Regions from separate parts of the Variovorax sp. HJSM1_2 genome, predicted to be linked through region 1. Evidence: riboswitches for the same ligand, from Rfam matches in the RefSeq annotation. Region 1 holds a riboswitch; the other holds the start of a gene.
The links. A riboswitch is a leader RNA that binds a small molecule or an ion and turns the genes downstream of it on or off. The one in region 1 is predicted to bind S-adenosylhomocysteine.
Positions count from the first base shown of each region.

Region 2: it holds a riboswitch for S-adenosylhomocysteine, as region 1 does, so the genes downstream of both, ahcY (adenosylhomocysteinase) here and ACFQ95_RS24330 (dihydropteroate synthase) in region 1, are expected to answer to the same signal.

Region 1 is NZ_JBMOXA010000038.1:21,099-36,193, reverse strand. Features, by position in the region: partial or broken gene ACFQ95_RS24330 (dihydropteroate synthase) at 1-1,797, opposite strand, end outside; S-adenosyl-L-homocysteine riboswitch at 1,823-1,924, opposite strand; gene ddpX (D-alanyl-D-alanine dipeptidase) at 2,023-2,619, shown strand; gene ACFQ95_RS24320 (ABC transporter substrate-binding protein) at 2,694-4,307, shown strand; gene ACFQ95_RS24315 (ABC transporter permease) at 4,335-5,399, shown strand; gene nikC (nickel transporter permease) at 5,444-6,322, shown strand; gene ACFQ95_RS24305 (ABC transporter ATP-binding protein) at 6,319-7,158, shown strand; gene ACFQ95_RS24300 (ABC transporter ATP-binding protein) at 7,155-7,937, shown strand; gene ACFQ95_RS24295 (dipeptidase) at 7,934-8,914, shown strand; gene ACFQ95_RS24290 (branched-chain amino acid ABC transporter substrate-binding protein) at 9,091-10,236, shown strand; gene ACFQ95_RS24285 (MFS transporter) at 10,312-11,721, opposite strand; gene ACFQ95_RS24280 (IclR family transcriptional regulator domain-containing protein) at 11,894-12,685, shown strand; gene ACFQ95_RS24275 (hypothetical protein) at 12,710-12,991, opposite strand; gene ACFQ95_RS24270 (response regulator) at 13,180-13,551, shown strand; gene ACFQ95_RS24265 (hypothetical protein) at 13,676-14,173, shown strand; gene ACFQ95_RS24260 (rhodanese-like domain-containing protein) at 14,366-14,848, shown strand; gene epsC (serine O-acetyltransferase EpsC) at 14,901-15,095, shown strand, end outside.
Region 2 is NZ_JBMOXA010000034.1:7,029-22,123, reverse strand. Features, by position in the region: gene ACFQ95_RS23455 (acetyl-CoA C-acyltransferase) at 1-9, shown strand, start outside; gene ACFQ95_RS23450 (pyridoxamine 5'-phosphate oxidase family protein) at 22-648, shown strand; gene ACFQ95_RS23445 (SDR family oxidoreductase) at 724-1,392, shown strand; gene ACFQ95_RS23440 (acyl-CoA dehydrogenase family protein) at 1,420-2,547, shown strand; S-adenosyl-L-homocysteine riboswitch at 2,625-2,701, shown strand; gene ahcY (adenosylhomocysteinase) at 2,782-4,215, shown strand; gene ACFQ95_RS23430 (TlyA family RNA methyltransferase) at 4,367-5,383, shown strand; gene metF (methylenetetrahydrofolate reductase [NAD(P)H]) at 5,524-6,369, shown strand; gene ACFQ95_RS23420 (ABC transporter ATP-binding protein) at 6,498-7,568, opposite strand; gene ACFQ95_RS23415 (carbohydrate ABC transporter permease) at 7,575-8,429, opposite strand; gene ACFQ95_RS23410 (carbohydrate ABC transporter permease) at 8,419-9,300, opposite strand; gene ACFQ95_RS23405 (ABC transporter substrate-binding protein) at 9,398-10,663, opposite strand; gene ACFQ95_RS23400 (hypothetical protein) at 11,072-11,677, shown strand; gene ACFQ95_RS23395 (hypothetical protein) at 11,685-12,956, shown strand; gene ACFQ95_RS23390 (YchJ family protein) at 12,979-13,395, opposite strand; gene ACFQ95_RS23385 (lysophospholipid acyltransferase family protein) at 13,441-14,070, shown strand; gene ACFQ95_RS23380 (phosphatidate cytidylyltransferase) at 14,072-15,070, shown strand.

The DNA.
Region 1 (15,095 bases):
GGGCGTCTTGTTGGCACGTGCCTTGGCCAGCGGCCACAGCGGCACTTGCTTCTTGTTGGCGTGCTGTTGGCGCACTTTCTCGTAGTCGGCGTTGAGTTCATTGATGTACTGCGTCGCCTGTTCCGATAACAGGTTTTGCGCCACGCCCACGCTGCGCGAGGCGTCGGGCACATACACCACGGGGCCTTCGTAGTGCGGGGCGATCTTGACCGCCGTGTGCACACGCGAGGTGGTGGCGCCGCCGATCAGCAATGGAATCTTCTTCACGCGGAAGTGGTCGTCCTTCTGCATTTCCCCGGCCACGTACTGCATTTCTTCCAGCGACGGTGTGATCAGGCCCGACAGGCCCACGATGTCGGCGCCTTCGATCTTGGCGCGCGCCAGGATCTCGTGGCAGGGCACCATCACGCCCATGTTCACCACCTCGAAGTTATTGCATTGCAAGACCACGGTGACGATGTTCTTGCCGATGTCGTGCACGTCGCCCTTCACCGTGGCGATGATGATCTTGCCCTTGGTGCGCACGTCGCGGCCGGCGGCTTCGTCCTGGCGCTTTTCTTCTTCGATATAGGGGATGAGGTGCGCCACGGCGGACTTCATCACGCGCGCCGACTTCACCACCTGCGGCAGGAACATCTTGCCCGCGCCGAACAGGTCACCAACGATGTTCATGCCGGCCATCAGCGGGCCTTCGATCACGTGCAGCGGGCGTCCGCCCTTGGCCAGCACGGCTTGGTAGGCCTCTTCGGTGTCGGGCACGATGAATTCGGTGATGCCGTGCACCATGGCGTGGCTCAGGCGCTGTTCCACCGACACCGGGTTGTCTGGCGTGCCGCGCCAGTCATATTTTTTGCTTTCGTCCTTGGCGCCGCTCTTGGCGCTTTCGGCCACTTCGACCAGACGCTCACCGGCGTCGGGACGGCGGTTCAGCACCACGTCTTCCACACGCTCACGCAGCACCGGTTCCAGTTCGTCGTACACACCCACCATGCCGGCGTTGACGATGCCCATGTCCATGCCCGCTTGAATCGCGTGGTACAGGAACACCGTGTGTATGGCTTCGCGCACCGGGTCGTTGCCACGGAAGCTGAACGACACGTTGCTCACCCCGCCCGACACCTTGGCGCCTGGCAGGTTTTGCTTGATCCAGCGCACGGCTTCAATAAAGTCGACCGCGTAGTTGTTGTGTTCTTCAATGCCGGTGGCCACGGCAAAAATGTTCGGGTCGAAGATGATGTCTTCGGGCGGGAAACCGACCTCGTCGACCAGCACACGATAGGCGCGTTCGCAGATCTCGATCTTGCGCGCAAAGGTGTCGGCCTGGCCGACTTCGTCAAACGCCATCACCACGGCGGCAGCACCATAACGGCGTACCAGGCGCGCCTCGTGTTTGAACTTCTCCACGCCCTCTTTCATGGAGATGGAGTTGACGATGCCCTTGCCCTGGATGCAGCGCAAGCCGGCTTCGATCACGTCCCACTTGGAGCTGTCGACCATGATGGGCACACGCGCGATGTCGGGCTCGGAGGCGATCAGGTTCAGGAAGCGCACCATCGCGGCCTTGCTGTCGAGCATGGCCTCGTCCATGTTGATGTCGATGATCTGGGCGCCGTTTTCCACCTGCTGGCGCGCCACCGACAAGGCCTGGTCGAACTCGCCGTTCAAGATCATGCGAGCGAAGGCCTTGGAGCCGGTGACGTTGGTGCGCTCGCCGATGTTGACGAACAGTGTGCCCTCGCCAATGGAGACGGGCTCCAGGCCGGACAACTTCAATGGGGGGACGGAAATTTCAGACATACAACTCACCTGTGAGGAACAGCTTTTCAGGTGAGCGTCGTTTCTGTTCGGCGAGGCCGAATGTCCCAAGCCTGACGCGGCCAACCGACGGGTGTCTGGGGGCCGCGCTGCAACGCTCCTTGGGGGAGGGGCGATTTTACAACCGCCAAGGCTCCCATTTAAGCGCCGATTTGCGCATGTGGTTTATCCTGCCGCCTCGTGTTGTTTTTTGCGTGCCAGCCCCTCATGTCGTCTTCTGCCCACCCGCTAGTCCACATCACCCCTCAAAGCCACGGCGTTTTGCTCGAACTGGCCTATGCCACTCCTCATAACGTGGCCGGCCAAATCATCTACCACCGCGCCGAATGCCTGTTGCACCGTGAGGCCGAGGTCTGCCTGCGCCAAGCCGTGGCCAATGCCGCCGCCGCCGGCTACCGCCTGAAGATCTTCGACGCCTACCGCCCGCAAGCGGCGCAGCAGGTGTTGTGGGACACCGCGCCCGACAAGGCTTTTGTGGCCGACCCGGCCATAGGCTCCAACCACACACGCGGCACGGCGGTTGACCTGACGCTGGTCGACGCCCACGGCCAAGAGGTTGACATGGGCACCGGCTTCGACGACATGACGGTGGCTTCGCACCATTTCAGTACGGCGGTGTCGCCCCAGGCGCAGGCGAATCGGCTGGTATTGCTGCGTCTGATGGAGGACGCGGGCTTTCAACACCTGGCGCACGAATGGTGGCATTACGCGCTGCCCGCCCACCCGCGCTACAGCTTGATCGACAGCCGCTTACTAGGTGATTTGAGCCCGGTGATGCATGCCGAGGATGCTCTGACAAGCTAGGGTTAGCATGGTTCTTGCGTTGTGCCCGGTCTGCCAAGCTCGCAGATTAAATTCACAACAAAAGGAACAGATTCATGCGTGGTTCGTCTCCCTTGTTCACCCGCCGCGTGCTCGCCGCCGCTGCTGTTTCCACCTTGATCTTGACGGCCGGCCTGACGCCGGCGCTGGCCGCCACGCCCAAAGATACCTTGGTGTTGGCCTTCGGTTTCGACGACATCATCACCATGGACCCGGCCGAAGCGTTTGAACTCTCCGCCGGCGAAATCATGGGCAACACCTACGACCGCCTGGTGCGCCTGGATACCAGCGACCCGTCCAAGATTGTTGGCGACGTGGCCGCTTCGTGGGCCATCTCGGCCGACGGCAAAACTTTTAGCTTCGAACTCAAACCCGGCCTGAAGTTCGCCTCGGGCAACCCGCTCACCGCTGAAGACGTGGCTTATTCGCTGCAGCGCGCCGTGTTGCTCAACAAGTCACCCGCTTTCATCCTGGGCCAGTTTGGCTTCAACAAAGATAACGTCAAAGACAAGATCAAAGCCACCGGCCCGCTGCAGGTCACATTCGAGACCGACCAAGCCTACGCCTCCTCGTTTGTGCTCAACTGCCTCACGGCCAACGTCGGCGCCATCGTCGACAAAAAGCTGCTCGCCAGCAAAGAGGTCAATGGCGACATGGGCTACGCCTGGCTCAAGACCAACTATGCCGGTTCCGGCCCCATGAAGCTGCGTGAGTGGCGCGCCAACGAAGTCATCATGCTGGAGCGCAACGACAACTACTATGGCAGCAAGGCACCGCTGGCGCGTGTGTTGTACCGCCACAGCAAGGAGTCGGCGACGCAGCGCCTGATGCTGGAAAAAGGCGACGTGGACATTGCGCGCAATCTGTCGCCGCAAGACCTGGCCGCGCTGGCCGCCAACAAAGACATCAAAACCACCTCGGCCTCCAAGGGCACGGTGTACTACATCAGCCTGAACCAGAAGAACCCCAACCTGGCCAAGCCCGAAGTGCGTGAAGCGCTGAAGTGGCTGGTCGACTATTCGGCGATTGGCGACACACTCATCAAGAACATTGGTGCGGTGAACCAGAACTTCATGGCGCAAGGCCTGCTGGGTGCCAGCAACGCCATGCCCTACAAGCTCGACGTCGACAAGGCCAAGGCGCTGCTGGTCAAGGCCGGCCTGCCGAATGGCTTCAAGGTGACCATAGACATGCGCACCATACAGCCGGTGCAGGGCATTACCGAGTCGTTCCAGCAAAACGCCAAGCGCGCCGGTATCGACATCGAAATCATTCCTGGCGACGGCAAACAAGTGCTGACCAAATACCGTGCGCGCACACACGACATGTACATAGGCCAGTGGGGCGCCGACTATTGGGATCCACACACCAACGCCACCTTTGTGCAGAACAGCGACAACAGCGACGACGCCAAGGCCAAGCCGCTGGCCTGGCGCAATGCCTGGATGGTGCCCGAGCTCGACAAGATGGCGAGTGCCGCCGTGCTGGAACGCGACACCGGCAAACGCAAGAAGCTCTACGAAGACATGCAGGCCGAGTTCCGCAAGACCAGCCCGTTCATCATGCTGTTCCAGCAGGTGGAAGTGGCCGGTGTGCGCAGCAACGTCGAGGGCTTCAAGCTCGGCCCCACGTTTGATACGAACTACATGTTCAAGGTCACGAAGAACTAGTCCGAACACTAACGCGAACGAACTGGTTTGAAAGCCGTTGACCGCAAGGCGGGCGCCCGCAGGCCCGCTGGTTTTTCCCGTGCCGTGCGCAGTGTGACCAGCTTCCTGATGGTCATTGTGCTGACCTACCTGGGCTTGCTGGCCGTCACCTTCTTCATTGGCCGCGTCATGCCCATAGACCCGGTGCTGGCGATTGTGGGCGACCGCGCCTCGGGTGAACTGGTGGCGCGTGTGCGTGAAGAAATGGGCTTTAACAAACCCCTGTGGCAGCAGTTCTACATCTACATTGGCAAGGCCTTGCAGGGCGACTTTGGCACCTCGGTGCTCACCTCCAACCCGGTGATGCAAGACATTCGGCGCGCCTTTCCAGCCACGCTGGAGCTGGCCACGCTGGGCATTTTCATCGGCGTTTTGTTTGGTGTGCCCATGGGTGTGTGGGCGGCGGTGCGCCAAGGCCGCTGGGTCGACCAAGTGGTGCGTGTGCTGGGCCTGGTGGGTTATTCTGTGCCGATCTTCTGGCTGGGCCTGATGGGGCTGGTGTTGTTCTACGCCAAGCTCGATTGGGTGGGCGGCCCGGGCCGCTTGGACGTGGTTTATGAATACACGTTGACCAATGTCTCCGGCCTGCTGTTGCTCGATGCCGCCATGGCACGCCAGTGGGACGCGTTTGCCAACGTGCTTTCGCACCTGGTGCTGCCGGCCACGCTGCTGGGCTTTTTCTCCATGGCCTATATCAGCCGCATGACACGCTCTTTCATGCTGCACGAGCTGAGCCAGGAATACGTGGTGGCCGCGCGCGCCAAGGGCCTGAGCGAGGCGCGCATCATCTGGCGCCACGCGCTGCGCAACGCCATGGTGCCCTTGGTTACGGTGATCACCTTGTCATACGCCGGTTTGCTCGAAGGCTCGGTGCTGACCGAGACCGTGTTCGCCTGGCCGGGCCTGGGCCTTTACATCACCAATTCGCTGCAAAACGCCGACATGAACGCGGTGTTGGGCGGCACGATTGTGGTGGGCTCGGTGTTCATAGGCCTGAACCTTTTGTCTGACCTGCTCTACAAAACGCTAGACCCGCGTACCCGCATCCGATGACCGCTACTTTGAATCGCTGGCACGTCCGCTTGCATGCTTGGCTGATGAGCGACCAGCCTGCCTCACGGCGCCAAGCCGCCTGGGGCCGAGCCTACGGCGCCTGGCGTGTGTTCGCGCGCAACCGGCTTGCCATGGCAGGTTTGCTGATTGTGCTGGCGCTGATCCTGGTGGCCTTGTTTGCGCCGCTGCTGGCGCCGTATTCCCCCACCGTGGGCGACCTGCGCACCACACGTTTGTTGCCGCCCTCGGGCCAGTTCTGGCTGGGCACAGACGACCAGGGCCGAGACCTGCTCTCGCGGCTGATCTACGGCTCGCGCATCACACTGTTTGTGGTGGTGCTGGTGGCCGTGCTGGCCGCACCCATTGGTTTGCTGGTGGGCACGGTGGCCGGTTATTCCGGTGGCTTGGTGGATGCAGCGCTGATGCGCATCACCGATATCTTCCTGGCGTTTCCGCGCCTGATTCTGGCGCTGGCCTTTGTCGCTGCACTCGGGCCGGGCATCGAGAACGCCGTCATCGCCATCGCGCTCACTGCCTGGCCGCCGTATGCGCGCATGGCGCGCGCCGAGACGCTGACCATACGCCAAACCGACTACATCGCCGCCGTGCGCTTGATTGGTGCGTCGCCCTGGCGCATCGTGCTGCACCACATCATGCCGCTGTGTTTGTCGTCGGTGATTGTGCGTGTCACGCTCGACATGGCGGGCATCATCCTCACCGCTGCCGGCCTGGGCTTTCTGGGCCTGGGCGCGCAGCCGCCCATGCCGGAGTGGGGCGCCATGATTGCCAACGGGCGGCAATACGTGCTCGACCAATGGTGGGTGGCGGCGGCGCCTGGTGCGGCGATTTTCTTGGTCAGCTTAGCGTTTAACTTGGTGGGTGATGGCTTGCGAGACGCCCTCGATCCGAAAGGCGTTAAATGACAGAGCCCGTTTTGGAAATTGAAGACCTGCGTGTCTCTTTCCCCAACCGCGAGGGCGGCCGCGTGGAAGTGGTGCGTGGTGTGTCGTTCACGCTGGGGCGCGAGCGCCTGGGCATTGTGGGGGAGTCGGGCTCGGGCAAGTCGCAAACCGGCCGGGCCATTTTGGGTTTGACGGCGCCGGGCGGCCAGGTCACGGCCAAGCGGCTGGCGTTCAACGGCATCGACCTGCTGAACTGCGCACCCAAACAACGGCGCGCGTTACGCGGCGGGCGCATTGCCATGGTGCTGCAAGACCCTAAGTTTTCGCTGAATCCGGTGATGACCATAGGCGAACAAATTGTCGAGGCGCTGCAGGCGCATACGCAGGCATCGAAGCGCGAAGCCAGGAAAGCCGCGCTGGAAGCCTTGGCTGCGGTGCAGATCGACCATCCAGAACGCGTGTACCAGCTGTTCCCGCACGAGGTGTCTGGCGGCATGGGCCAGCGCGCCATGATTGCCATGATGCTCATCGCCAACCCCGACCTGCTGATTGCCGACGAGCCGACCTCGGCGCTTGATGTGACGGTGCAATTGCAGGTGCTGGCCATCCTCGACAAGTTGGTGGCCGAGCGTGGCATGGGGCTGATTTTTGTGTCGCACGACCTGCGTTTGGTGTCCACCTTTTGCGACCGCATTCTGGTGATGTACGCCGGCCGCGTGGTGGAAGAGTTGCCCGCCGGCGGGCTGGCGCAGGCGCAGCACCCGTACACGCTGGGCCTGTTGAATTGCCTGCCCAAACTAGGCGCCACGCAACATCCGCTGCCCACACTAGACCGCAAACCGGAGTGGGCGTTATGACCCTGCAGTCTCAATCCGTCGGCCTGGAGGTGCAAAACCTGCGCGTCAGTTTTGACGACTTCATCGCCGTGGCCGACACCTCGTTTACCGTGCAGCCGGGCGAAAGTTTCGGCATCGTGGGTGAATCGGGTTCGGGCAAATCCACCGTGCTGCGCGCCATCTGCGGCCTGGCCGCGCGTGAAGCCGGCACGGTGCAACTGATAGGCCGCGACGGTGGTGTACAACCCGCCCCCGGCAGCAAAGCCTTCCGTCGCCAGGTGCAGATGGTGTTCCAGGACCCCTATGGTTCGCTGCACCCGCGCCACACGGTGGACCGTCTGCTGGCCGAGCCACTGACCATACACGGCATGGGCGACGAACAAGCGCGCATCGAGCGGGCGCTCGACGAGGCGGGCTTGGGCAAGGGCTTTCGTTTTCGTTACCCGCACCAGCTCTCCGGCGGGCAACGCCAGCGCATCGCCATTGCACGTGCGCTGATTCTGGAGCCGCAAATCCTGCTGCTCGACGAGCCGACCTCTGCGCTGGACGCTTCGGTACAGGCCGAGGTGCTGAACCTGCTGGAGACGTTGCGTGCCCGCCGTGGCCTGAGCTTCATCATGGTGAGCCACGACCTCGCCGTGGTCACCCACCTGTGTGAACGCCTGATGGTGATGCAGCGTGGCCAAACCGTGGAGATGCTGGCCGCCGCCGACCTGGCCGCACACCGCGTCAGCGAGTCCTACACTCGGCAGTTGATGGAAGCCTCGCGTGGTTTCCAGCGCCAGGAGACCATTGCATGAAACCAAACCACCTCCGTTGGGAGGCCCACGCCTGCCTGCCGCTGCACCCCAACGCCAGCTTCGCACCGATTGACCGCTTCCGCGCCGCCGGCGTGCATTACGTGTCCATCAACGTCGGCATGGACATGAACCCCGTGACCCAAGTGATGGCCGTGCTGGCCGGCTTTCGCGCCACCATTGCCGCCAAGCCCGATGCCTATGTGCTGGCGCAAAGTGTGGCCGACATTGAAGCCGCTGCTGCCAGCGGCCGCATCGCCATAGGCTTTGATCTCGAAGGCGCCATGCCGCTGATGGAGCGGCTCGAGATGGTGGCGCTATACGCCAGCCTGGGTGTGCGGCAAATCCACTTCGCCTACAACCGCAACAACAGCGTGGCCGATGGTTGCCACGACGAGGTACGTGGCCTGACCGCACTCGGCGCGCAGATGGTGCAGGCGGTGAATGCGACCGGTATGTTGATGGACTGCTCACACACCGGGCGGCGTTGCAGCCTGGACATCATGGCGGCGTCCAGCCAGCCGGTGATCTTCAGCCATGCCAACCCGCTGGCGCTGATAGAACACGGCCGCAACATCACCGACGAACAAATCCGCGCCTGCGCGGCCACGGGCGGTGTGGTGTGTGTGTCGGGTGTATCGTTCTTCGTCGGCACGCAGCAGCCCACGGTGCAAGACGTGGCGCGCCATGCCGCCTACGTCGCCAACCTGGTGGGTGTGCAGCACACCGGCATTGGGCTGGACATCAGCTTTTCCCAGCCCGAACTCAACGACACCCCGCCCGGTGACTACGACCCGACCTATTGGTGGCCCAAGTCGGCGGGTTACGACCGCGCGATCAGCCGCGCCTACTACCCACCGCCCGAGGCTTGGCAAAGCCTGGGTGCCGCGCTGCAGGCCGAAGGCATGACGGCGGACGAGGCTGCGCTGGTGCTCGGCGGCAATATGCGGCGGGTGGCGCAGCAGGTTTGGCCAGCGTAAGAGTTGGAAGCAAAATTGGCTTTTTACCCATATTGAATAAGCGTAGGTAGCTATTAATTTGATACTTTTTCTGGGTAAAACAAAGCGTTTCTTTCGTAACAATCCGCAGCCATTTGCCGTTCAAGGCGGCCCCTTAGACTTCCAGCCTTCAGTTTTTGGAATCAAGAGGCTTTCCCATGCGCAAAACCCCCAGCTTCGTATTGCACCTCGGCGGCGCCGCCGTCCTGGCCTTGACCACCAGTGCCGCCAGCGCCCAAGGTGTGCAAATCATCAAAATCGGCCATGCCGGCCCGGTCTCCGGTGGCATCGCCCACATTGGCAAAGACACCGAAAACGGTGTGCGCCTGGCGATTGACGAGATCAACGCCCAGAACCCCAGCCTTGGTGGCAAGGCCGTGCGTTTTGAAATCGCCGCCGAAGACGACGCTGGCGACCCGCGCCAAGCCACGGCCGTGGCGCAAAAGTTCTGCGACGCCGGCGTGGCCGGTGTGGTGGGCCATCTGCAGTCGGGCACGACCATTCCCGCCGCCAGCATCTACAACCGCTGTGGCCTGCCACATATCACGGTGGCGGCCACCAACCCGGATGTGACCAAGCCCGGCTACAAGACCACCTACCGCCTGATCGCCAATGACAACGCCCTGGGTGCCGCTGTGGCGTTGTACGCGGCCGATGCGCTCAAGCTCAAAAGCGTGGCCATCATCGACGACCGCACGGCTTACGGCCAGGGTTTGGCCAACGTGTTCAAGGCCACGGCGGAGCAAAAGGGCATCAAGGTGGTGGCGCAGGAGTTCACCACCGACAAGGCCACCGACTTCATGTCCATCCTGACCGGCATCAAGAGCAAGAAGCCCGATGGCATCTTCTACGGCGGCCTCGACGCCCAGGCCGGTCCCATGCTGCGCCAACTGGTGCAGTTGGGCATGGGCGAGGTGAAGTTTTTTGGCGGTGATGCCTTGTGCACCGAGAAGCTGTCTGAACTGGCGTCCAAGTCGGCGAATGTCGGCCAGGTCACCTGCGCCACGGGCGGCGCCTCCATCCAGAAGATGCAGGGCGGGCCGGAGTGGAAGGCGCGCTACGACGCCAAGTTCCCGGGGCAGTTCCAGATCTACAGCCCCTATGCTTATGACGCGACCTTTGTACTGGTCGATGCCATGAAGCGCGCCAACTCGGCCGACCCCAAGGTCTACACCTCGTTCCTGGGCAAAACGCAATTCAAAGGTGTGACGGCGAACATTGCGTTCACCGACAAGGGGGAACTGACGCACCCAGCCGTCACCCTCTACAGCTACAAGGACGGTGTGCGGGTGCCGTTGAACTAAAAGTGATGCATGTGAAAAAGCCGCCTGGACCCGTGACGGGCCTAGGCGGCTTTTTTGCTTGAAGCGAGCGCTGCGTCAACGGGTGACGCGCCCCTGCAATACGGCTTCTTCACGCAGGCGCTGGTACTCGCCCGCGGGCACCGGCACGGCGTCTGGGTCACCCAGGTCCTGCATGCGCACGCGGTAAGTTTCGCGTGCGGTCCAGGCGGCAATGGCGGCCACCAGTGTCACGGCCAGAGTGATGGAGCCTATGACCAGTGGAATATTCGCCGTGCCGGGGGGCGCCACCGCCACAAACAGCGCGGGCAACAAGGCCGTGACCAGCGTGCCCAGGTTCTGCGAAATCGCCATGCCCGACACCCGGGTGCGGGTAGGAAACATTTCCGGGTAGAAGCTAGGGAAGATCGCGTTGTAGCCCTGGTAGACCACGCCCCACATCAGCAGCGACATGATGATGGCCATGGGCACGTTGTGCACACTGATGGCGTAGAGGTAGCCAAACGACAGCAGACCCGAGCCAACGGCGCCGACCATGATGGGAATGCGCCGACCGATCTTGTCCGACAGATTGCCGACAAACGGAATCACCGCCACGGCGACGATGTTGCCCAGCACCGGAATCCACAGGTAGACGTCTTTCTCGAAGCCTATGCCATAACCCGGCTGCACCGCGTAGGCCGCACCGAAGATGGTGGTCACCACGGGGATGACGTTCATCAGCGAGCAGCACATCACGCGCAGCATGTCGCGCCAGTTTTCGCGCACGGCTTGCACCACCGGGGCTTTGGGCAACTCGCCTTTTTTGTCTTCCACCGCAAACGCCGGGGTTTCATCGACTTCGCGGCGGATGATGTAGCCCGCCACAATCACGATGAAGCTCAGCAGGAACGGAATGCGCCAGCCCCAGCTGTTGAACTGTTCGGCCGGCATGTAGTGCGCCAGCGGCAGAAACACCGCCGCCGCCAAAATCTGCCCGGCCTGCACGCCTTGCAGCGTGAAGCTGGCAAAAAAGCCACGGCGACCAAACGGCGCGTGTTCCAGAATCATGGAACTCGCGCCCGAGATCTCACCTGCGACTGCAAAACCTTGCACCAGGCGCAGCATCACCAGCAATGCTGGCGCCCACAGCCCGACTTGTGCGTAGGTGGGCAACAGGCCCACGGCCACGGTGGAGAAACCCATCAGGAACATACACAGGATCAACACCTGTTTGCGGCCGTGGGTGTCGCCCCAGTGGCCGAGAAAAAATGCGCCTATGGGACGCGCCACATAACCCACGCCGTAGGTGGCCAGCGAGGCGATGATGGCCACCTTGGGGTCGGTGTTGGGGAAGAAGATCTGCGGAAAAATCAGCGACGCGGCGGTCGCGTAGATGAAGAAGTCGTAGTATTCCAGCGCCGAGCCAATCCAGCCGCTGGCCGTGGCCTTTTTCGACTGGTCTTTGCCATGCTGCGCGCTGGCCGGTGATGAGGCTGAAGAAGCCATGGGTGTCTCCTGAAGAAGGCGTGATCCGCTGCGGGCGGCGGAGGGGGTGCGGAACTGTAGGCGCGAGCTGCGTTCAACGGGTGAACTAAAAGTATTTGTGCGATCAATGATTGATCGCAGCCGTACACTATGCGCCCAAACCTAGGGTTATCGCTAGGCAGGAGCTTACTGCATGACCGACCCCACTCCCACTTCTTCAGACCCCGCGCCCATCGACCGCAAGCTGCTCATAGAAGGCTTGGGCAAGGGTTTGCGTGTGATCGAAGCCTTCTCCGATGACCGCCCACGCCTGACCGCCACCGAGGCCGGTGTACTGACCGGCCTGACCCGCACCGCCGCCAGACGCTACCTGTTGAGCCTGGTGCATTTTGGTTATGCCGCCACCGACGGCAAGTACTACTGGCTGCTGCCGCGTGTGCTGCGCCTGGGCCAGGCGTATCTGGAGGCGGCGCGTATTCCCCGCCTGGTGCAGCCCTACATACAGCGCGCCTCCATGCAGTGTGGCGAAACCTTCAACGTCGGCTCGCTTGACGGGCAGGAAATCGTCTACCTGGCGCGCAGCAACGCACCGCGGCTGATCTCCATTGGTTTTCACCCCGGTGCACGTGTGCCGGCGCACGTGGTGGCGCAAGGCTTTGCGATTCTTTCAACCTTGGACGATGCCGCGCTGGACACCTGGATTGCGCGGCACGACTTCACCAACTTTACCGGCGCCACGTTGGACGACCCGGTGGTTTTTCGCAGTAACGTGGTGGCCGCACGGGCGTTGGGTTACGCGCAGGCCGACCAGTATTTGAGCTTCGGTCTCAGCGGTCTGGCCGTGCCGTTGAAGGACAGAAAAGGCCGCTGCCAATACGCGTTGAGTGTGACCGTACAGCGCCAGATGTACCCGGACGACCAACTGGTCGCCCAACTGCTGCCGGTGTTGCGCGAGGTGGCCGAGACGCTGCGGCCGATTCTCTGAGACCGCGAACGGCGTTGGCGTGGCCTAAGCCTGCTCAGCGGCCTTCTTCTCCAGCGTGGCCTGTACCGTGGCCAGCTCTTTGACCGACTTGCGCAGCCGCTTCTTCACCTGCTCGGTGGCCTCTACCGCTTGCCGCACATCCGGCTCATTGGCGTTTTCTGGAATATGTTTGTCGAGCACGGCGTGGGCCACCGTCAACTCCTCTTCCGCTACGACGATTTCTTCGTTGACCTGCTTGGTCTTTTTGGCCGCATCCTTCAAGGAAAGATCGGTGGCGACCTGGGCACTCTTGGTTTTTTTGGGCACGATAAAGTCCTTGCAAAAACGGAGGGGCGAGCGGGAATGAAAAAGTGGTCGTGCAGTGATAGTGCAATAAGCGACTGTCGAATGGGTCACCGTCCTACGAGTAAACGATTCTGCCGTGGTTCAAATACAGATGCGACATATTTTTGCCGCTCTACCGCAACCTGCGGAACTGTTTAGCGGAATCCATCATGTCCATCGTGACGGTACTCATCGAGGACAGCTCAACGATCCGCGAAGCTCTTATTCCCACCATGAGAGAGCTCGCTGATCTCGAAGTCGTGGCCGTGGCGGACACCGCAGTCGACGCGATCCAAACCTTGTCTATGCATGCCTGGCAGCTTGTGGTGGTGGATTTGTTCCTGAAAAAGGGCTCAGGCCTGGAAGTCCTGCGCCATTGCACCAACCGCAGCCCCGATCAACATATGGTGGTGCTTACCAATTACGCGACCCCGGACATCCGGCAAAAGTGTTTGGCGCTTGGTGCCACGGCGGTTTTTGACAAGTCGACCGAGCTGGACGATTTCTTCGGCTTTTGCAGCGAACTGTTCACCAACGGTTGAACGGCCCTTGCCTACAGGGTCTTGGCCCGCGTTCCCACACCCGGGGCAGGCCACAGCGGCCATGCTAAGCATACGGATGCGCCCGTTTGCCGGTGTGTCCGTCAAGACCCATCAGGAGGCGGCTATGGAACTGCAAGACCACCCCACCAGCTTTGGTGTTTTCAAGCCCGTAGGACATCTCGTCATCTCGTTTCCTTCCCAAGCGCAGGCCGAGCATGCGCGCCAGGCACTCGCCGCTGAAGGTTATGCCGAAGATGCCGTCACCTCTTACACCGCTGGGGAAATGCTGGCGCAAATTGACGACGACTTGGCCCATGCCAGTCCGTTGGCGAACTTGGGCCAGGAAATCAACCTCATCAAGGCCCACCGCGAGCTTGCAGTGCGCGGTTACCACTGGTTGGTCGTCCGGGCAAAAGGTGAGCAAGCCGCGCGCCGCGTGGCCAACATGGCCCATGCCTTTGGCGCCGAGCGTGCGCAGCTGTATGGCCGCTTCATCATCGAGGAACTGATAGAGCACGCCACCGACACACCGCAGGTGGCCGAATCCCCTGACCGTGGCCTGGACCCGCAAACCCCCTTAGGAGAAGAAGCCGAACGTGCAGAACTGCGCCCGGCGCGTTAAGGCTGATAGCGCAAGCCTGTTTTCCATTGGGTGTTTTTGGATGGCCTTGTCCATCCCAGCCGTTTGGGCCTCTATAGAGTCAAACGTTATTTAGAAGTAGATTCTTAATCGTTTGAGTTCGGGCAGCACACCCCTAAAGTGACCAAAAGCCGCAATCCCTGTCCCTCTGCGGCCAGTTCAACTGGAGTGTGTATGTCGTCCGATTCGTCTTCTGAAATTGTTGCCAGCAGCCTGCCCGCCGCGCTGGAATCCGCGCGTGTGCTGGCGCTGTCGACCGGACTGCCCTACGCGGGCGGCGTGCCGCCGGCCGTGGCCTGGGAGTTGTTTTCCAGCGGCGCCGCGCAGTTGGTGGATGTGCGCACCACAGAAGAGCGCAAGTTCGTTGGCCATGTGCCCGACACCGCCCACGTCGCCTGGGCCACGGGCACCAGCCTCACGCGCAACCCGCGTTTTGTGCGCGAGTTGGAGGCCAAGGTCGGTGGCAAGGACGCCGTGGTGCTGTTGTTGTGCCGCAGCGGCAAACGCTCGGCACTGGCGGCCGAAGCGGCGGCCAAGGCCGGCTTTACCCGGGTGTTCAACGTGCTCGAAGGTTTTGAAGGTGAGCTGGACGCCAGGCAACACCGCGCCGGTGTCGATGGCTGGCAGTTCCATCAGTTGCCCTGGGTACAGGACTGAGCGCCGAACTTTCGCCGGCATCCCGATCCGCAGCAAGAAGAAAGACCTCCACGTGGCAGTATTCAACGTCGAACCCATCGTCCAGTCCCTAGGCCAGATTCGCCGCGACTGGCGTGCCGCGCAAAAACGCTCGGGTGAACCCGGCGGGCGCGAGTTTCCCTCGCGTGACGCGGTGGCGCAAATTCTGCAAGAGTTCAAAGGTGTGTTGTTTCCCATGCGCCTGGGCCCGCCGAATCTGCGGCACGAG
Region 2 (15,095 bases), on a different contig from region 1:
TTGATCTGAGGTGCCTAGCCCATGATCACCAGCCTGGACCAACTGCGCAGCCTCTACGGCGAACCCGGCGAACGTGCGCTGCGCAAGCAGTTGCCGCAGCTAGACAAACACGGCCAGCGCTTCATCGCGCTGTCGCCGTTCTGTGTGGTGGCCACGGGCGGCGAGGGCGGAGCCCTGCTCGACGCCTCGCCACGCGGCGGCACACCCGGCTTTGTGAAAACACCCGACGCCCACACCGTGCTGCTGCCCGATGCCAGCGGCAACAACCGGCTCGACACGCTGGGCAATCTGCTGGCCGACCCGCGCATAGGGCTGATCTTCATGATCCCCGGCGTGGACGAAACCTTGCGCATCAATGGCACGGCGCAACTGCGCGACGAGGCCGCCTTCACCGATCTGTTCACGGCCGAGCGCCAACGTCCCAAGCTGGTGATAGAAGTGCGTGTGGCCGAGGCCTACCTGCACTGCTCCAAGGCCTTTATGCGTTCGCGCCTGTGGCATGCCGATGCGCAGGTGGAGCGGGCCGTGTTGCCCACCATGGGCCAGATGATCCACGACCAGATGGGCTTGGCGACTGAACCCGAATCCCAGGCCGAGATGCTGGCGCGTTACCAGGCGCAGCTCGATCTTGAGCGCAAGGTCGGGTGACTTGGCTACTCTTGTTTTGATAGCTTCTTGCGCTTTCTCCATATGCGTTGACGCCTTATTTTTCTTCAATACCCTATGAAAACCATTTTGGTCATTGGTGCCTCGCGTGGCATCGGATTTGAGTTGGTGCGCCAGTACGCGGAAGATGGTTGCCGTGTGCTCGCCACCGTGCGCAACCCGGCTGACAAAGCGGCCGTTCAGGCTCTGGGCGCCGAAGTGCACCAGGTCGACGTGGCCAAGCCCGCGAGTGTGAGCGGCCTGGCCTGGCAGCTCGATGGCGAAAAGATAGACGTCGCGCTGTACGTGGCCGGCGTCATTCGCCGCCCGAATGCGCTGTCGCCGCCCACACAGCAAGACTTCGACGCGGTGATGCACACCAATGTGCTCGGCGCCATGCAGGCGCTGCCACAAGTGGCGCCGCTGGTGGAGGCCGCCGGTGGTGTGTTTGCGTTCTTCTCGTCGTCGATGTCGCAGATCGGCAGCGTGCCCAACAGCGGCTCGTGGCTTTACCGCACCAGCAAGGCCGCGCTCAACATGGCTGTGGCCGCCGCGCAGCACGATTACCCGCAAGCGCGCCTGGTGACCATAGATCCGGGCTGGGTGCAGACCGACATGGGTGGCAGCGGCGCGGCCCTCACGGTGGAGGCCAGTGTGCAAGGCATTCGCAACACACTCGCCGGTGTGACCGACGCAGACAAAGGGCAACTGCTGCACCACGATGGGCGCAGGGCGGCCCACTGGTAAACACAAAAAGAATTCGGAGACAAAACCATGCTGTTGACCCAAGACCAGGAAATGATCCGCGACGCGGTGCGTGCGTTTGCGCAAGAGCAACTTTGGCCGCATGCGCCGCGCTGGGATAAGGAGCACCACTTCCCCGTTGAGGCGCACCAGGGCCTGGCCGCGCTTGGCGCCTACGGCATCTGTGTGCCCGAAGAACTGGGCGGCGCCGGGCTGGACTACCTGTCGCTGGCCTTGGTGCTGGAAGAAATTGCCGCAGGCGACGGCGGCACCAGCACGGCCATCAGCGTGACCAACTGCCCGGTCAATGCCATCTTGTTGCGTTACGGCAATGCGCAGCAAAAGAAGCAATGGTTGGAGCCGCTGGCGCAGGGGCAGATGTTGGGCGGCTTTTGCCTCACCGAGCCGCAGGCGGGCAGCGATGCGTCCAGCCTGCGCACCACCGCCAAGCGCGAGGGTGATGTGTACGTGATCAACGGCGTGAAACAGTTCATCACCAGCGGCAAGAATGGCCAGGTGGTGATCGTGGTGGCCGTGACCGACAAGGCCGCGGGCAAACGCGGCATGAGTGCCTTCATCGTGCCGACCAACACGCCGGGCTACACCGTGGCGCGGCTGGAAGACAAGCTGGGCCAACACAGCAGCGATACCGCGCAAATCAACTTCGACGATTGCCGTATTCCCGCCGAGAACCTGATCGGCGCCGAGGGCGAAGGCTACAAGATTGCGCTGGGCGCGCTGGAGGGCGGGCGCATAGGCATTGCCGCGCAAAGTGTGGGCATGGCGCGCAGCGCGTTTGAGGTGGCCGTGGCCTACGCCAAGGAGCGCCAGGCGTTTGGCGGCAGCATCTTCAACCAACAGGCCGTGGGCTTTCGCCTGGCCGAATGCGCCACGCAGATCGAAGCCGCGCGCCAACTGATCTGGCACGCCGCGGCCTTGCGCGATGCGGGCCGCCCGTGTTTGCAAGAAGCCGCCATGGCCAAACTGTTTGCCAGCGAGATGGCCGAGCGGGTGTGCAGCGCCGCCATCCAGACCTTGGGCGGCTACGGTTATGTGAGCGACTTTCCGTTGGAGCGCATCTACCGCGACGTGCGGGTGTGCCAGATTTACGAAGGCACGTCGGATATCCAGAAGCTCTTGATCCAGCGCGGCTTGTAGCCCCAAGGGTGGAATAACGGGGCTTGCGCGCCGCACTTTCAGCCCCGCTGCGTTTCGGCCTTCCGTATAATCTGCCCCATTCCGAGGAGCGCTGCAGCACCCAACAGGGGTGTGAGGCTCGGAACCCCATAACTGCAAACCGCGCTCACCCACTGCCCGTGAGGTGAGACGTTTTCGCAAAAGCGTATCTCCCCGACGGCGCAGTGGCTTACCAACTTGCTTTGGAGCACCCCTATGAACGCTGTCGTCAAGCCCATCAATACCGCTGACCAAGCCATTGCCGATATCAACCTGGCCGCCTGGGGCCAGCGCGAAATCCGCGTCGCCGAAACCGAAATGCCCGGCCTGATGGCCATACGCGAAGAATTCGCCGCTGCCCAGCCGCTCAAGGGCGCACGTATTACCGGTTCGCTGCACATGACGATCCAGACCGCCGTGCTGATCGAAACCCTGCAAGCCCTGGGCGCGACCGTGCGCTGGGCCTCGTGCAACATCTTCTCGACGCAAGATCACGCCGCTGCCGCCATTGCCGCCGCCGGCACGCCCGTGTTCGCCATCAAGGGCGAGTCGCTGAAAGATTACTGGGACTACACCCACAGCATTTTTGACTTCGGCGCCAAGGGCACGCCTGGCGAAGGCCCGAACATGATTCTGGACGACGGCGGCGACGCCACGTTGTTGATGCACCTGGGCCAACGCGCCGAGAAGGACATCAGCGTCATCGCCAACCCCACCAGCGAAGAAGAAACCCTGCTGTTCGCCGCCATCAAGGCCAAGCTGGCCGTGGACCCCACCTGGTACACGCGCAAGTCGGCCGAGATCATCGGCGTGACCGAAGAAACCACCACCGGCGTGCACCGCCTGAACGAAATGTCGGCCAAGGGCACACTGCTGTTCCGCGCCATCAACGTGAACGACTCGGTGACCAAGAGCAAGTTCGACAACCTGTACGGCTGCCGCGAGTCGCTGGTGGACGGCATCAAGCGCGCCACCGACGTGATGATCGCCGGCAAGGTGGCCGTGGTGGCTGGCTACGGCGACGTGGGCAAGGGCTCGGCCCAAGCCCTGCGCGCCCTGAGCGCCCAAGTCTGGGTGACCGAAATCGATCCAATCAACGCCCTGCAAGCCGCCATGGAAGGCTACAAGGTTGTGACCATGGAATACGCGGCTGACAAGGCCGACATCTTCGTGACCACCACCGGCAACCGCGACGTGATCCGCCACGAGCATATGGTCGCCATGAAGGACCAGGCCATCGTCTGCAACATCGGCCACTTCGACAACGAAATCGACGTCGCTTCGATCGAGAAGTACGAGTGGGAAGAGATCAAGCCACAAGTCGACCACATCAAGTTCCCTGACGGCAAGAAGATCATCTTGCTGGCCAAGGGCCGCCTGGTGAACCTGGGCTGCGGCACGGGCCACCCCAGCTTTGTGATGAGCTCGTCGTTTGCCAACCAGACCATCGCCCAGATCGAACTGTTCACCAAGCCAGACGCCTACAAGGCCGGCAAGGTCTACGTGTTGCCCAAGCACCTGGACGAAAAAGTGGCGCGCCTGCACCTGAAGAAGGTTGGCGTGATGCTGACCACGCTGACGGACGCACAAGCGGCCTACATCGGTGTGGATAAAAACGGCCCATACAAGCCAGACACCTACCGCTACTGATGGCACCCCCCAGGCTTCGCGCACGGTGTGTCGCTACGCCAACCCCCTTGCAGGGGGCAACACCTGCGGCCTGGCAGAGCCAGTTCCGCGGTGTTCCAGTGGAAGCCAGGGGGCGTCCATTTCCTTCTTTGTTTTTGAGTGACCATCGTTTATGCGTGCCGATCAATTGTTAGTAGAGCGTGGCATGGCCGCCTCCCGTTCCCAGGCCGTGCGGCTGATCGCCGGGGGGATGCGCTGGTTTGATGGCATCAAGTGGCGCAGCGTGGCCAAGAACAAGGATGACATCCCGGTCGACGCCAAGATCGAGTTGCTCGACGATGCCGAGGCGCGTTATGTGTCACGCGGCGGGCTCAAGCTCGACGCCGCGCTGAAACACGCGGCCTTGAATGTGGACGGCTTGAAGGTGCTTGACGTGGGCCAGTCGACCGGTGGTTTCACCGACTGTTTGCTGCAGGCTGGCGCGGTGCAAGTCATAGGGGTCGACGTGGGCCACGGCCAGTTGCATCCCAAGCTGCGCGAAGACGCACGGGTGTTGTGTGTAGAGGGCTTGAACGCCCGTTCACTCACGCCCGAGTCGCTGCAGGAGGCCTGCGAATATGTGTTGTCCGAGCAGTGGGAGGCCCCGGCCGAGGACGACCCGGAACCCGTGGCCCCTTATGCCTGGATGAACAGCGGCGGCGAAGTCACCGACTACGACGACAGCGACGACGCGGACGATGCCGAAGTCGAGGCACATGTGGCGCAAGCGGCGGGCAAGATGAACGCGCGTGCGGCGTCCTCCTCATCGTCCTCAGACACCCCCGCCAGCGCACGCGCCGAGTTGCGCCGCAAGGCCGGGTTTGACGATGTGGACACCGAGCCCGAGTTCGACCTGATCACCGGCGACGTGTCGTTTATTTCGCTCACCTTGATCTTGCCTGCCTTGGTGCCACTGTTGGCAGAAAACGGCGTGTTGCTCATGCTGGTGAAGCCGCAGTTTGAATTGCAACCCGGCCAGGTGGGCAAGGGGGGCATCGTGCGCGACGACGCCATGTACCCGCTGGTGCAAGCCCGTCTGCGTGAATGCTGCGCCGAGCTGGAGCTTGAGGTGCTGGACTGGTTTGACAGCCCCGTGGCCGGCGGCGACGGCAACCGCGAATTTTTTATCTACGCCAAAAGGCTTGGTTAACCCCCAGGCTACGCACGACGTGTCTTCGCCAATCCCCTTGCAGGAGACGGCATCAGCGGCCCGGCAAAGCCGGTTCCGCGATGTCCCATGCTGGGGCCGTGCACGCGAATTGCCTCGACCCTATTTGACTTGAGTACCGTATGAGCCTTACCTCTCCTCTTCCTCTCAGCCTGGAGTTCTTCCCCCCCAAAACGGCAGAAGGTGCGGCCAAGCTGCGCGTGGTGCGCCAGGAGTTGTACCAGCTGCGCCCCGAATTCTGCTCGGTGACCTTTGGGGCCGGTGGTTCCACCCAGGACGGCACGTTTGCCACCGTGTCCGAAATTCTGGCCGAAGGTGTGCCTGCGGCCAGCCACTTCTCGTGTGTTGGCGCCACACGTGCCACCGTGCGCGAGCAGTTGGCGCAGCTCAAGGCCATGGGCGTGAAGCGCCTGGTGGCTTTGCGTGGTGATTTGCCCAGCGGCTACGGTGCCGGTGGTGAATTCCAATACGCCAGCGACCTGGTGGCCTTCATCCGCGCCGAGACGGGACGCGACTTCCATCTGGAAGTGGCGTGTTACCCCGAAGTGCACCCCCAGGCACGTTCACCGCAGGCCGACATCGACGCTTACGTCACCAAGGTGCGTGCAGGTGCCGATGCGGCCATCACCCAATACTTCTACAGCGCCGATGCCTACTGGCGTTTTGTCGAAGAGTCGCGCGCGGCTGGCGCCGACATTCCGGTAGTGCCCGGCATCATGCCGATTGGCAGCTCCACGCAGTTGATGCGTTTCTCGGATGCCTGCGGCGCCGAAATCCCGCGCTGGATCCGCCTGCGCCTGCAAGCCTTTGGCGACGACACCGCTTCCATCAAAGCCTTTGGCCTGGATGTGGTGACCGAGCTGTGCGACCAGTTGCGCACTGGTGGTGTGCCCGGCATCCACTTCTACACCATGAACCAGAGCGCGGCTACTTTGGCCATCTGCAAGCGCCTGGGCTTGGGCGGCTGAAAGGCCTTGCAAGCTTGAGGCGCTTGAGGCGCATACGGCCTTGATTGGCGCGGCCCGCCGGGGCCGGCCCCCGGCTCGTTGCGCATGGCCGGCCGTATCCGGCCGACCGGGGCTTGTTCAGCATCGCCCTAAACGCGTTCTCCACTCTTTCCGTCAAACCAGCTCACATGCTGGCTCTCCACCGCCAACCCCACCTGGTCGCCCGCGCGAACTGCCGTGTCCGGCGAAGTGCGCACGTTGATCGCACCCGCACTGGTCTGCACCACCACAAAGGTATCGGCGCCAGTGGCTTCCACCAGGCTGACCTGGCCACGCCAGGTGGACGCATCGTCAAAGTGCACATGTTCCGGCCGCGCGCCCAGCAACGTGCCCTGGGTGTTGTTCGGGCATTGCAGCGGCACGCTGCCGTCCTGGATGCGAAAGCTTGAAGCCGCACCAGCACTCACGCCCTGGCCGGGGATGAGGTTCATGGTGGGTGAGCCTATGAAGGTGGCCACATAGGTGTTGGCCGGGCGGCGGTAAATATCGTCCGGCGTGCCCAGTTGCTGCACCACGCCACCCTTCATCACCGCGATGCGGCTGCCCAGCGTCATGGCTTCGATCTGGTCATGGGTCACGTAGACACTGGTGATGCCGCTGGTCTGGTGCAGTCGCTTGATTTCGGCGCGCATTTCCACGCGCAGCTTGGCATCCAGGTTGGACAGCGGCTCGTCGAACAGAAACAGCTGCGGCTGGCGTGCCAGGGCGCGGCCCATGGCCACGCGCTGGCGTTGGCCGCCCGAGAGTTGCGAGGGGCGGCGGTCCAGCAAGTGCTCGATCTGCAGCATGGCGGCCACTTCGGCGATGCGTTTGTCGCGCTGCACCTTGGGCACCTTGCGCATTTCCAGCGCAAAGCCAATGTTGTCGGCCACACTCATGGTGGGGTAGAGCGCGTAGCTCTGGAACACCATGGCGATGTCGCGCTCGGCCGGTGGCACACCGACCACGTTGCGGCCACCGATGCGGATCTCACCCTCGGTTGGTTCTTCCAGACCGGCAATGATGTTCAGCAGTGTGGACTTGCCGCAGCCCGAGGGGCCGACCAGGATCAGGAATTCACCAGGTGCGACATCGATGTCGATGCGCTTGAGGACTTCAACCTCTTTGCTGCCTTGGCCAAACGTCTTGCGGATGCCGGTGATGTGGAGTTCAGAAGCCATATGGTTTTATCCCTTCACGGCTCCGGCCGTGAGTCCTTTCACAAAATACTGTCCCGCCAAGACATAGATCAACATCGTCGGTAAACCGGCAATCACCGCCGCCGCCATGTCCACGTTGTAGTTCTTCACGCTGCTGCTGGTGTTGACCATGTTGTTCAGGCCCACGGTGATGGGCTTGCTGTCGGCGCCGCTGAAGGCCACGCCAAACAGGAAGTCGTTCCAGATATTGGTGAACTGCCAGATCAGTGTGACCATCACGATGGGGGTGGACAGCGGCACGATGATGCGGAAGAAGATGCGCCAGAAACCCGCGCCGTCTATGCGCGCGGCGTTCACCAGCTCACCCGGCACGGCTGCGTAGTAGTTGCGGAAGAACAGCGTGGTGCCCGCCAGACCTGCGAGGCAGTGCACAAAGATCAAGCCGCCCACCGAGCTGGAAATGCCCAGCCAGCCAAGCACCTGGCTCATGGGCAACAGCACCACCTGGAACGGCATGAACACGCCAAACAGCATGAAGCCAAACAGCAGATCGCTGCCGCGAAACTTCCACAGGCTCAGCACATAGCCGTTGATGGCACCCCAGACGGTGGAGACGATCACCGCCGGGAACACCATCAGCACCGAGTTCCAGAAGAACGGTTGCAGGCCACGGCAGTCGGTGCCAGTGCAGGCGCTGGACCAGGCCGAGCCCCAGGCAGAGAAGTTGAGCTGCGACGGCAGGCTCAGCAGGTTGCCGTTGCGGATTTCTTCAGCGTCCTTGAACGAGGTGACGAGCATCACGTACAGCGGCGCCAGGAAGAAGATGGCCGCCAGGATCAACACGGCATAGAGCAGGCCGCGCGCCAAGTGTTTAGCGGTCATGGGGCTTGCTCCGCAATTCGCTGTAAAGATAGGGGACGACGATGGCCGCCACGGTGGCCAGCATCATGGTGGCGCTGGCCGCGCCCAGGCCGATCTGGCCACGTGTGAAACTCATCACGTACATGAAGGTGGCAGGCACGTCGGTCGAGAAGCCGGGGCCGCCGCCGGTCAGCGCCATCACCAGGTCGAAGCTCTTGATCGACAAGTGCGACAACACCATGATGGTGGAGAACACCACCGGGCGCAGTATCGGCAGGATGATGCGCCAGTAGATGCGCGGCAGGCTTGCGCCGTCGATCTGTGCGGCCTTGATGATGCTGTCGTCTATGCCGCGCAGGCCGGCCAGAAACAGCGCCATGGCAAACCCGGCCGACTGCCAGATGCCGGCGATCACGATGCAGTAGATCGCCTTGTCGCCATCGGCCAGCCAACCGAATTCAAAACTGGTCCAACCCATGTCCTGTATCAGCTTTTGCAAGCCCATGTCGGGGTTGAGCATCCACTTCCAGGCGGTGCCGGTGACGATGAACGACAGCGCCATGGGGTAGAGATAAATGGTGCGCAGATAACCTTCGGCACGCACCTTCTGGTCTAGCAGTATGGCCAGCGCCATGCCTATCAGCATGGCCCCGCCCACGTACAGCACGCTGAAGATGCCCAGGTTCTTCAGCGCCAGCCACCAGCGGTCCATGTCCCACAGCCGCGTGTATTGCTCCAGGCCTACAAACTCGCTGTAGTTGGGCAACATACGCGAGGGTGTGAGCGACAGCACCCCGTTCCAGATCATCAGCCCGTAGATGAAGGCAAACCCCAGGACAAAGCCTGGTGCGATCACCAACTTGGGCAGGGTGTTTTCAAAATTCGATTTCATGGCAGCCGCTTTCAGCTTGCAGAGAGACAGGCCCGGCATTCCACCCAGGTGGTATGCCGGGCCTTGGGGCGAGCAGAAGAAACGCGCCCGGACGGCTTTACTTCATTGCTGCAGCGTTCGCGATGTTCTTCATCGCAGCGGCCACAGTGATCTTGTCGTCGTTCCAGAACTGGCTCACGGCGTCCTTGATGGCGCCTTCGGCAGCGGGGCTCACGGCCATGCTGTGGGCGATCGAGGGCACCAGGCTGGACGTCTTGGAGGTTTCCACAAAGTCCTTGGCCGACAGCTTGGCGCAGTCGTCAAACTTGTCCATCTTGGAGTTCAGGCGCACCGGGATGGAACCCTTGTTCAGGTTGAAGGTTTCCTGGAACTCTGGGCTCATGATGGCGGCGGCCAGATCGTTCTGCGCCTTTTGCGCATCAGCCGACTTCAGCTTGAACATGGCGAACGAGTCGATGTTGAAGGTGAACGAGCTGCTGGTGCCAGGCGCGGCGGCGCACAGGAAGTCCTTGCCCGGCACCTTGCCGGCGGCCAGGAATTCGCCCTTGGCCCAGTCGCCCATGAACTGGAAGCCGGCCTTGCCCTGCATCACCAGGGCGGTGGTCAGGTTCCAGTCGCGGCCGGAAGATGCCGAGTCGGTGTAGCCCTTGATCTTGCGGAAGGTTTCCAGCGACTTCTTCATGGTGTCGCTGTTGATGGCCTTGGCATCCAGCTTGACCAGCGCGTCCTGGTAGAACTTGGCGCCGCCCACACCCAGGACCACCGATTCAAAGGTGGTGAAGTCCTGCCAGTTCTGGCCACCGTGCGCCACGGCGATCAGGCCAGCGGCCTTGATCTTGTCGGCGGCGGCGAAGAATTCGTCATAGGTCTTGGGCATGCCGGCCACACCGGCCTTCTTCAGCACTTCGGGGTTGGCCCAGATCCAGTTCACGCGGTGCACGTTCACCGGCACGGCGACGTAGTGGCCCTTGTACTTCATCACGTTGGCGACCACCGGGGGCAGCAGCGTGTCCCACTTTTCAGCGGCGGCCACGGTGTCCAGATTGGTCAACACACCTTCGGAAGCCCATTCCTGGATCGCTGGTCCCTTGATCTGTGCAGCCGCTGGCGGATTGCCAGACACCACACGGCTCTTCAGCACGGTGGCGGCTGCGTCACCGCCACCACCGGCCACCGCGAAGTCTTTCCAGACATGGCCCTTGGCCTGCATCATTTTCTTGAGTTCGGCGGCCGACTTGGCTTCGCCACCCGAGGTCCAGTAGTGCAGGACTTCCACTTCGCCAGCAAATGCAGTGCTGGTGAACGCGGCACCGGCGGACATGGCCACAGCCACAACCGTGGCGATTTTGGAAAGTTTCAACATTTCGTCTCCTGAAGAGTTGCCACGCGGGCCGCCACCATGGCGTCCGGGCAGAGAAAAAAATGGCGCAACAAGGCACCAATCCGTAGGATTTTAATTTTTCATTAATTAATTATTTCACGACATTGGGAAATACCCGCGCAAACGAGCCCATACGACCCGGACAACAGCGCCGATCTGAGGGCGCGGTCCTTACCTGCTGGCGCCGTCAATTTATCAAAATGTATAGCGATCAACGCCTTTGTGTATTGGCGTCAAAGCCCATGTGATGATCAAAATGTGATGGAAACGTGGCAACCAGCATGCCAGTCTGCAAACACTGAGGCGGCTGGTCTTTTCGTGATCCGGCGTAGAAAATTGCGCCCCGAGGACTGACTCCCAGCACAACCGCTACATCCGAGGAACGTCTCGATGGCCAAGAAGTCGATACCGAAACCGGCACAGCCCAACCGGCTGTATGGCTTGCTCCCGGCGCCGGTTCAAGCCTTGCTTTCGTCTTTTCCGAAATTTGCGCCTGTCATCCTTTTGGGGTTTGGGCTGGCGCTCGCAGTGGGCTACGGCGTGCCCGCCGCATACACCGCCTGGAAGACCTATAGAGAGCACGCTGACACACTTGTCCACATCTCCAGCCTAGAACCGGTGGTCGGCAAAATCGGCGCCTACAGGGCGATCGTCGTCAACAACTCGCCGAATCTGCAAGTCTTCAGCGGGCTGAAGATAGAGGTGGTGGGTGTGAAGCCCGGAGACTACGACACGGCCGGTCGAATGACCATTCCCACGGTGGAGTCTGTGAGCATTCGGCTGGAGCCCAAGCCGGGCGGCATCTCGGTCATGCTTCTCAGTATGCAGCAAATCGCACCGAAAACAGCCGAGGCCCTGAACCTGCATTTTTCGTCCACCGGCCCAGGCCCCGTCACCTGGGATGAATACCGCCTGAAGTTCTGGCTGGAGCTGCCCCACAACAAAACCTCGGCTGCGAGCGAGGTCTTCCTCGTGAACGCCGCGCGCACCAAGTAGCTGCACCATGTATTGGCCTGTGCGCGTCATTTCACTTGGCTTGCTGGCCTTGGTTTGTGTCAACGGCGCCATTGTTGAACAGGTCAAAGTACCGAAGTTCCGCTCCGAATACGACCCTCTTTACGCGCGTCTGGAGCGTCTGCAGAAAGAGCAGGGGCAGTGTGAAAAACCGGTCTGGACCAAGGAGCAGCATCTAGAAAGATACAGAAAACTGATTGCCTACGAATGCGCCCAGCGCGAACGCAATTGGCAGTGCGAGAACACCGAAAAAGGCATACGCACGGTTGCAGCACGCCTGCCCACCACAAGTTGCGAAAGCCCTGCCGTGCAAACCGGCTACGGCTTCTTTGCGGATACCTTGGCGCAGGCATTGCGACAGGAGGTTCCGGGCATCGAATTGCCAGCGGTGGGTACGCTGCGCACGGGTGACCTGAATGCCGTGGCCTGGCGCCATCGACAGGACGGCCGTTATGTCATCTTGATTGACCCGGCGCTTGATCACTTCCAGGGCGAGCTGGGGCGTTACCTGATGTCTTTTTATGAGATCAAAATCGACCATTCGCCGGGCCAGGCCACACTGGCGCTGTCTTATTCCTCTCAAGACATAGGGCGCCGCCTGCGCGAGCCTGATCGCCTCAGCTACTTTAGAGACCTGATCCACAACGCAGCAGTGGGCCAGAAGCTGCCCATGCCGCTTGCGCTGGAGACGCAGCGCAAGGGCTTTATCCAGCAGTTCTTTCGCAGTGACATGCATGAGCGCGTGTATGACGCCATGTCGGCCGAGGGCATGAACTTCATCGTCGCCCACGAGTACGCCCATGCACTGCTGCGGCACACCCAGTCGGCCCAACTGGTGGAGCGGCCCTTGAGTGGCGGCACAGAGCAAAACATCACCACAGACCTGCACAACCAGGCGCAGGAGTTTGACGCAGATGCACTCGCCACCCGCCTGCTGCGCCAGGGGCGCAGCGGCCTGGACGAGGAATTGATCGTGCTGCTGGACCTGACCCCTGAGTTCCTGATGATTGCATTGGAGCTGCTTGAACTGGAGCGCGCAAGACTGGGCATGGCAAGCCCGCAAACACATCCCTCGGCGGCGCACAGAAGAGCGGCACTTGCCGCCATACGCAAAAAATACGGGCTGTCATTCAACAAGGGACAGGATGTCAGCCCGGTGGACGACCTGCACCAGATCGCGCTTGTCTCATGGGCCAGCGCCAACGGCCTTTGTGAAGGACGGGCGAAAACGCAGAAGCGCTGCCGCTACGCAGCACCATGATTTTTAAATGTGCTGGTGGCTGTCAGAACTGGTCGCCATCTACATAAAACCAGCGACCTTCCTCATGCACAAAGCGGCTGCGTTCATGCAGACGCGTGGCGCGGCCGCTGGTGTCGCGCTGGCGGGCAACGAATTCGACCTCGGCGTGGCTCGCGTCCAGACGCTGGTGTGCTTTCACACTCAGGCCCAGCCAGCGTGCGCCGGGGTCGAATTCGAGTGTGGCGGGGCGCCGGCTGGGGTGCCAGGTGGCCAGCAAATAAGGTGCGTTCTGCAGCACAAAGGCGCTGTAGCGCGAGCGCATCAGGGCCTCGGCATCGGGTGCGGGCGTGCCTTCAAAGTCAGCGTGGTACTTGCCGCAGCAGGCGCTGTAGGCCAGCGCACGTTGATGTGTATCGGTGCGGCCACAAGGGCAGACATGGGGAGAAGAGGTCGCGGACATGGGGCCATTCTAAAAACCTCCTAGCCTCGGCTTATCATGCCCGCCATGCTGGCAAAGTTCGTGTCCTACCTGCTCCTCGGCCTGGTGCGCCTGCTCACCGGCGCGCAGGCGCGCTGGCATGGCTGCCCGCCCAGCTGTGAACAGCGCATTTATTTCGCCAACCACCAAAGCCATGTCGACCTGGTGATGATCTGGGCCGCCCTGCCGGCCGATCTGCGCACCGTCACGCGGCCGATTGCCGCACGCGACTACTGGACCAAGAGCCGCTTCAAAGTGTGGCTCACGACCAAGGTGTTTAATGCCGTGTATGTGGAGCGCATGCGCAGCAAGGACCCGGTGACGGGTGTGGAGTCGGACCCGCTCGAGCCTCTGGTGGCGGTGCTGAATGCGGGCGACTCGTTGATCATCTTCCCCGAAGGCACACGTGGCCATGCGGCGGAGCCACAAGCCTTCAAATCGGGCCTTTACCATCTGGCGCGGCAGTTCCCTGAGGTGGTGTTGATTCCCACCTGGATCAACAACGTGCAGCGCGTGATGCCCAAGGGTGAAGTCATTCCGGTGCCGGTGTTGTGCTCGGTGACCTTTGGCGCGCCCATCGCCTTGGCGGCCGATGAAGACCGCCACGCCTTTCTGGCGCGCGCCCGTGACGCCGTGATCGCCCTGCGCGACATTTGACATGATCCGTTACCTACGCAACCTCAGCAGCACCGAGCAGGTGGCGGCGCTGTTCATTCTGGTGTTTGGTGTGTTGACGCTGGCTTCCATCTGGCAACTCGTCGCCTCGCTGCGCGAACGCCGCCACGAACACCTGGGGCCCAAGCAGGAGGCCTACCTGGCGCGCCTGCAGGACAACACCCGCCTGCTGCAAACCACCTGGACCATGGTGGTGGTGTTCTGGATTGGCTGGGCCCTGGGCAACCAGGCGGCGACGGTGCTGTTTGCCTTTGTGTCGTTTTTTGCGTTGCGCGAATTCATCACCTTGTCACCCACCCACCGGGGCGACCATCGTGGCTTGATCCTGGTGTTTTTTGCGGTGCTGCCACTGCAATACTGGCTGGTGAGCAGCCGCCACTTCGACCTGTTCACCGTGTTCATCCCGGTCTATGTGTTCCTCGCCATACCGGTGGTCAGCGCCCTGGCCGACGATCCGCACCGTTTTCTGGAGCGCAACGCCAAGCTGCAGTGGGGCATCATGGTGTGTGTGTACGGCATGAGCCACGTGCCGGCACTGCTGTTGCTGGAGTTTCCGCGCGGCCCGGAACGGGGTGCGTTCCTGGTGTTCTTTCTGGTGGCGGTGGTGCAATCGTGCATGCTGGCCCAGCACCTGCTGGCGCGCCGCTGGCCACGCACACCACACGCACCCAACATCAGCCAAAGTTTCAACTGGGCCACCTGGCTGGTGGGTGTGGTGCTGGGCGGATTGCTCGGCGGCCTGCTGTCGGGCATCACGCCGTTCAACCCGGCCCAGGGCTTGGGCATGGCGCTGATTGCGTGTATCTCGGGTTCGCTGGGCCACCTGGTGATGAAGGCGCTGAAGCGCGACCGTGGCATCACCAGTTGGGGCGCCCAGGGTTTGTCGGTCACCGGCGCCAGCGGTCTGCTCGACCGTGTGGACGCGTTGTGTTTTGCCGCGCCCATCTTCTTCCACTCGGTGCGCTGGATCTTCAAGCTTTAAGCTTTTACCTCGCTGGCGCGCTCTA